DNA from 2 places in the Rhodoferax sp. GW822-FHT04A08 genome. Region 1 is predicted to be linked to the other one. Evidence: predicted binding sites of a transcription regulator. Region 1 holds the regulator's gene; the other holds the start of a gene.
What was found. The regulator NrdR, encoded in region 1, represses ribonucleotide reductase genes. The targets are predictions, from matches to a motif close to CACNANATNTNGTG.

Region 1 (3,416 bases):
CTAGTTGAAAAATTTATTTGAGTAAAAGGAAGTGAACTGTCTTTGTTGGTCGCGGACAGCAAACTTAGGCCAGTAAATGTTGCGGTTCTTGATGCAGTTGGGGCAAATGAGATAGTGATATTTCCACTTCCCTCCTGCGCCGATTTTGTTTGAATGGATGCAGGGCAATCAGCCGTTCCGTCACCATTCAAATCTGCAACAGTAGTCTCACATCCGACCGTCCAAGAGGAGTCTGAACTTACGGTGAAAAAAACACGTGTGTTTCTGCGAAGTGCTTCACTTCGAGCAAATTGAAGACCATTTAAAGCAGATTCTGCTTTAACCTTGAGCTGTGCATTTGCGATTTGAGTTTGATATGCCGGAAATGCGATTGCTACCAGAATTCCAACAATAGTAATTACTATCATGGCCTCCAGTAGCGTCACGCCGGACTGGACCTTTTTTGCCATATTTAGCATCCCCCATTTTTATTTACCACCCAGCAGGTATTGCTGTCTCCCCACGAGGGAGTATCCGTTGTCCGCGTACCAGCTTGATTAATAGTGTATGTAAACCCGGATACTTTGCTGGATGAATTGCCCGCGGCCTGAAGAATATATGTATTGACTGTTAGTGTGGGGCATGTGAAAGTGAAGTTTTTGACTTGCTCTGGCGCCGGACAAGTAAATCCTACATATGTTCTATTGTCTGCATAATATTGCTCAATTCGCGCCCGCATTTGCGAAAGACCTGTGGTGGCTTCTGGAATGCTGCCACGAGTGACATAATCAGAATAGCTTGGCATTGCAATTGCGACGAGAATCCCAATTACAGCTACTGTAATCATCAATTCTATTAAGGTAAATCCCGAAGTTTTTCTCATTCTATTTTCCAACTCTGCCTGTGAAGGTTAATTGCTCAATGGCGTCACGGCAATGTGCGCAACGCCTTCTAAATTTTAGAGTACAGAGTTTTTTCTTATGCTACGAAGGTTTCCTGACAAAACGACGGTTTTTCCTGACGAACGGCTCTTTTGCCTGGTGCCATTTGATCATTTTTCCATCAAGACTTGACTTCCATGGCGCTGCATATTGGCATTCATGCGAGCAAATGAATGTAAAACGCCTATCAAATGCCTGAGCATTCGGGATTCGTTACGGATTGATCTAAAGCAAGGGAGCAATTCGTTCCGCCAAAGTGCTCGGTCCAGCAGTGGAATTTCGTTGCTGGAATCCTTGGTGGTAGTCAGCACTATTTCTGTTTTGTTGGTAGTATTTGTTCCAACTTTGTCTGAAATGATGCAGAAAATCAGACTGAAGCAGGTTGCCCAGACTTTACTACTTGGAATAACTCAGGCTAGAATTGAGGCAATCAAGAGAAATCCACATGTGACATTGTGTAAATCCTCTGATGGCTTGTTCTGTTCAAAAAGCGGCGAATGGAGTCAGGGCTGGATAGTATTTCACGATGGAAACAAGTCTGGTGTCAGAGATGCTTCGGAGGAGATAATATCCATATATTTCAAAAATGAAACTTCTGTATTGATACTGGCCAACAGTAGTGTTGGTAACTATGTTTCGTTCAATCAAATGGGATACAGTAGACTGTCGAGCGGCGGATTCCAAGCTGGTACGTTTAAGATATGCCCAACTAGCGCCAAAGTTCAGGATGCCTATAACGTAGTTCTCAATAGCGTTGGGCGAGTGAGAGTTGAAACGACATCTTTTTCGGAATGTTCAGGACATTAAGCCCTACCGGCTTACCTCATCCACCAACGTCTTGAACTCATCAATATCCTCAAAGTTGCGGTACACGCTAGCGAATCGCACGTAAGCAACCTTGTCGAGCTTTTTGAGCTCGCGCATCACCAGTTCACCAATGCGGGTGGATTGCACCTCACGCAATCCCAGATTCAGCAGCTTTTCCTCGATCCTTTCGATCGCCGCGTCCACCTGTTCTGTGCTGACCGGCCGTTTGCGTAGCGCCAGGTTCATGGAGGCCTGGAGCTTGGCTCGCTCAAATTCGATGCGTCGTCCATCCTTCTTGACGATGGACGGGAAGTTGACGTCCGGACGCTCGTAAGTGGTAAAGCGCTTCTCGCAGGAGCCGCATTGCCTGCGACGACGAATGAAGTCCCCATCTTCGGCAATCCGGGTCTCCACGACCTGGGTTTCGGAATTTCCGCAGAAGGGGCACTTCATGTTCAGGTCACTCGACTTATTTGTAGACCGGGAACCGCTGGGTCAGGGCGTGCACCTTGGCTCGAACGGCTTCGATGTTGGCTGCGTCGCGTGGATTGTCCAGCACGTCCGCAACCAGATTGGCAGTCAAGCGCGCTTCTTCGTCCTTGAAGCCGCGCGTGGTCATGGCTGGTGTGCCTATACGCACGCCGCTGGTGACCATGGGTTTCTCCGGGTCGTTGGGGATGGCGTTCTTGTTGATGGTCATGTGAGCGCTGCCCAAAACGGCTTCAGCTTCCTTGCCGGTGATGCCTTTGGACCGCAAGTCAACCAGCATGACGTGGCTTTGGGTGCCGCCGCTCACAATCCGAAGACCGCGTTGCGTCAGGGTTTCGGCCACGATCTGGGCATTCTTCAATACCTGCTGCTGGTACTGCTTGAAGCCGGGTTCCAGCGCCTCCTTGAACGCGACTGCTTTTGCGGCAATCACGTGCATGAGGGGGCCGCCTTGCAAGCCAGGGAAGATCGCGCTGTTGATCGCCTTTTCGTGCTCAGCCTTCATCAGGATGATGCCGCCACGGGGGCCACGCAGACTCTTGTGGGTGGTGGAGGTCACAATGTCGGCGTGCGGCACCGGGTTAGGGTAGACGCCAGCGGCAATCAGACCCGCATAGTGGGCCATATCCACCATGAAAATGGCGCCGATGTCTTTGGCCACCTTGGCAAAACGTTCAAAATCAATGTGCAAACTGTACGCCGAAGCGCCGGCCACGATCAGCTTGGGCTTGTGCTCATGGGCCTTGCGCTCCATGGCGTCGTAGTCAATGGCTTCTTTGGCGTCCAGTCCATAGCTCACCACGTTGAACCATTTGCCACTCATGTTGAGGGGCATTCCGTGGGTCAGGTGGCCACCTTCGGCCAGGCTCATGCCCATGATGGTGTCGCCTGGCTTCAGGAAGGCCAGGAATACGGCTTCATTGGCAGAGGCACCGCAATGGGCTTGCACATTGGCCGCTTCTGCGCCAAACAGCTGCTTCACGCGGTCAATGGCAAGTTGCTCGGCAACGTCCACAAATTCGCAGCCGCCGTAGTAGCGCTTCCCTGGATAGCCTTCTGCATACTTATTAGTAAGCTGGCTTCCCTGGGCAGCCATGACGGCGGGGGATGCGTAGTTTTCGCTGGCAATCAGCTCGATGTGGTGTTCCTGACGGGCATTTTCGGCCAGGATGGCCTTCCACAGTTCGGGATCGGTCTGTT
Region 2 (3,416 bases), on a different contig from region 1:
GTCTGAAGCGTAAGGAATACGCAGTGCATACAGGCTGTCCTGGAAGGCCATGACACCCAGGCCCACAGGACGGTGGCGCAGGTTGGAGTCGCGTGCCTTCTTGACGGCGTAGTAGTTGATGTCAATCACGTTGTCCAACATGCGCATGGCCGTGGTGATGGTGCGCTTGAGCTTGTCGTGGTCCAGGTCCTTGCCGTTCTCGCCATCTTTCAGATGGTGCAGCAGATTGACCGATCCCAGGTTGCAGACCGCGGTTTCGGTGTCGGAGGTGTTGAGCGTGATCTCGGTGCACAGGTTGGAAGAGTGCACCACGCCAGCGTGCTGCTGGGGCGAGCGCACGTTGCAGGCATCCTTGAACGTGATCCAGGGATGGCCGGTTTCGAACAGCATGGTCAGCATCTTGCGCCACAGGTCAGCGGCTTGCACCGTGCGGCTGGGCTTGATTTCGCCACGCGCAGCCTTTTCTTCGTAGGCCACATAAGCCTTCTCGAATTCGGCGCCGAACAGGTCATGCAGGTCCGGCACGTTGGAGGGCGAGAACAGTGTCCAGGTGCCCTTTTCCATGACACGGCGCATGAACAGGTCGGGCACCCAGTTGGCGGTATTCATGTCGTGGGTGCGGCGGCGGTCGTCACCGGTGTTCTTGCGCAGCTCCAGGAATTCTTCAATGTCCAGGTGCCATGTCTCCAGATAGGTGCAGACCGCGCCCTTGCGCTTGCCGCCCTGGTTCACGGCCACGGCGGTGTCATTGACCACCTTGAGGAACGGCACCACGCCTTGCGATTCACCATTGGTGCCCTTGATGTGGGAGCCCAGGGCGCGCACGCGCGTCCAGTCGTTGCCCAGGCCGCCGGCAAACTTGGACAGCAGTGCGTTTTCCTTGATGGATTCGTAGATGCCATCCAGATCGTCCGGCACCGTGGTCAGGTAGCAGCTGGAGAGCTGTGAGCGCAACGTGCCGCTGTTGAACAGTGTGGGTGTGGAGGACATGAAGTCGAAGCTGGAGAGCACTTCGTAGAACTCGATGGCGCGTGCCTCACGGTCGATCTCGTTGAGCGACAGGCCCATGGCCACACGCATGAAGAAAGCCTGCGGCAGTTCGATGCGCTTCTTGCCCACGTGCAGGAAGTAGCGGTCGTACAGAGTCTGCAGACCCAGGTAGTCGAAATTCAGGTCGCGGTCGGCCTTGAGTGCGGCGCCAAGTCGCTTCAAATCGAACTGCAGCAGCTTTTCGTCCAGCAGCTCGGCATCCACGCCTTTCTTGATGAAACCGGGGAAGTAGTCGGCATAGGCCTGTGCCATATCGGCCTGGGCCACGTCGCGGCCCAGAATCTCGCGCGAGATGGTGACAAACAACAGGCGCGCAGTGGCGTAGGTGTAGTCCGGATCTTTCTCGATCAGTGTGCGGGCTGCCAGGATGGATGCCTTGTAGACCTCGTCCATGGGAACGCCGTCGTACAGATTGCGCATGGTCTCGGCCACGATGGGATCGGCCTTGACGTCGACGCCCAGGCCGGCGCAAGCAGTCTCGATGCGGGATTTGAGCAGGTCCAGGTCCAGCTCCACCCGCTGACCGTCTTCGGTGACGTGGATGGTGGCCGCCTTGGGTTTGACCTGTTCCACCTGCTTGGCGCGCTCCTGGGTGCGGCGTTCGCGGTACAGAACATAGGCGCGGGCTATCTCGTGGTGGCCACCGCGCATCAGTCCCAGTTCCACCTGGTCCTGCACATCTTCAATATGGAAAGTGCCGCCACCCGGGCGTGAACGCATCAGCGCGCGAATGACTTGCTGCGTCAGGCCATCCACGGTTTCGCGCACGCTGGCCGACGCTGCACCCTGTGTGCCGTGCACGGCCAGAAAGGCTTTCATCATCGCCACGGCGATCTTATTGGGTTCAAACGGAACCACTGCGCCGTTGCGCCGGATGATCTGGTAATGGGCCAACGGATGGGCCTGCGCGTCGGCATATGAGGGAGCAGCCTGGGTACTCAGGACGCCGGTGGACAGTGGGGTGCTTGGAGATGCGTAAGACTGCATGATTTCCTCTTCTAAATCAGTTTTATTGTTGGGGTTCAGGGAAGTCGGGAAGGGCCTGTCATCGGTGCGATCCCCTTGTGTATCCGTGTGAACGTAACACACTATATCTGGGGTCATGGTTGATGGCAAGCCACTACCTGTAGTGTATCCAACGACGATGCGGGATGGCCCATTGCGACTGAAAAAAGTTGCAACAAGGTCTTGCAATGCAGGACTTTTTCTCTCCGCCCGCGCCCAGCCCGCATGAAATGCGGCTCCAACAAAAAGGACGTCGATTTGGCGCGGCTTGGCGGACGTTTTTGTCGCCAAAAGCGCGCCGCGCAAGACCTTTCGTGGCCGGCGTTTTTGTCAGATAAGTGTGCACCTGCGGATGCCGGCTGCACCAGGTCGGCCTGTCAGCCGCCCATCACATATGCTTATCGGGAAAATACGGGGGTAAAAAGCCGCAACGGTTACGCAGATAGTCCCAATCAAAGCCGGGACCGGGGTCGGATTTGCGTCCCGGGGCAATGTGTTCGTGTCCCGCGATGTGCGCAACCGGGTAATGGCCAGCGATCGCGGGCAACAGGGCGAGCAGGGTTTCGTACTGGGGTTGCTCGAAGGTGTTGCCTTCCAGTCCTTCGAGTTCTATGCCTATGGAGAAGTCATTGCAGTTGCTTCGCTCGCCAAAGCGCGACTGCCCTGCATGCCAGGCCCGGTCATCGCAGCTGACGAACTGCCACAACTCGCCTCCACGCTGAATGAAGAAATGCGCGGAAACCTGCAGACCTTCCATTTGCTTGAAGTAAGGGTGTGCGTTCCAGTCCAGCGTATTGCAAAAAAGCTGCTGCACCGCATCTCCTCCGTACTCGCCGGGTGGCAGGCTGACGGAGTGCAGCACCACCAGATCGACAGCCACGTCTTTGGGGCGTGGTCCGAAATTGGGCGAATCACAGCGGCGTGCAAAGGCGTACCAGCCATCTCGCCACGTGATCGGGTCCACGGCAGGGGGGCTATTCATCGGAATCCTCGCCGCTCACGTCTGGTGCATCGATCTTGAGCCTGGCTATGCGGTAGCGTATTTGTCGCAACGTCAGTCCCAGCTGTTTGGCTGCCAGGGTACGGTTGAATCCGGTTTCCCGCAACGCACGCACCAGGATGCTGCGCTCCTGCTCGTCCAGATAGCGTTGCAGGTCGTCCGGCAAGGGCGCTTTGGCCGCCGGGGTCTCCACCGCCTGGGGAGGCGTTGAAGTGCGTTGGGGGGAGGGCATGCAGCGCTCAAGCTCTATGCCCGAGAGTTCGAGGGCGTTGCCTTCGCTGAGGGCCAGCGCACGGTGCAGAATGTTTTCCAGTTCACGCACGTTACCCAGCAAGGGCAGTCCGGCCAGGCGCGCCATGGT

Region 2: AC1RMF_RS12885 (ribonucleoside-diphosphate reductase subunit alpha) is a predicted target of NrdR. The motif match lies at 2,137-2,150, and genes of this name have one in related genera.

Annotation. Positions count from the first base shown of each region.
Region 1 covers NZ_JBXAMW010000001.1:353,325-356,740, forward strand. Annotated here, with positions in the region: gene AC1RMF_RS01590 (GspH/FimT family pseudopilin) at 1-449, opposite strand, end outside; gene AC1RMF_RS01595 (type IV pilin protein) at 452-862, opposite strand; gene AC1RMF_RS01600 (GspH/FimT family pseudopilin) at 1,203-1,727, shown strand; gene nrdR (transcriptional regulator NrdR) at 1,731-2,180, opposite strand; gene glyA (serine hydroxymethyltransferase) at 2,197-3,416, opposite strand, start outside.
Region 2 covers NZ_JBXAMW010000005.1:274,743-278,158, forward strand. Annotated here, with positions in the region: gene AC1RMF_RS12885 (ribonucleoside-diphosphate reductase subunit alpha) at 1-2,037, opposite strand, end outside; gene ampD (1,6-anhydro-N-acetylmuramyl-L-alanine amidase AmpD) at 2,444-3,037, opposite strand; gene AC1RMF_RS12895 (sigma-54-dependent transcriptional regulator) at 3,030-3,416, opposite strand, start outside.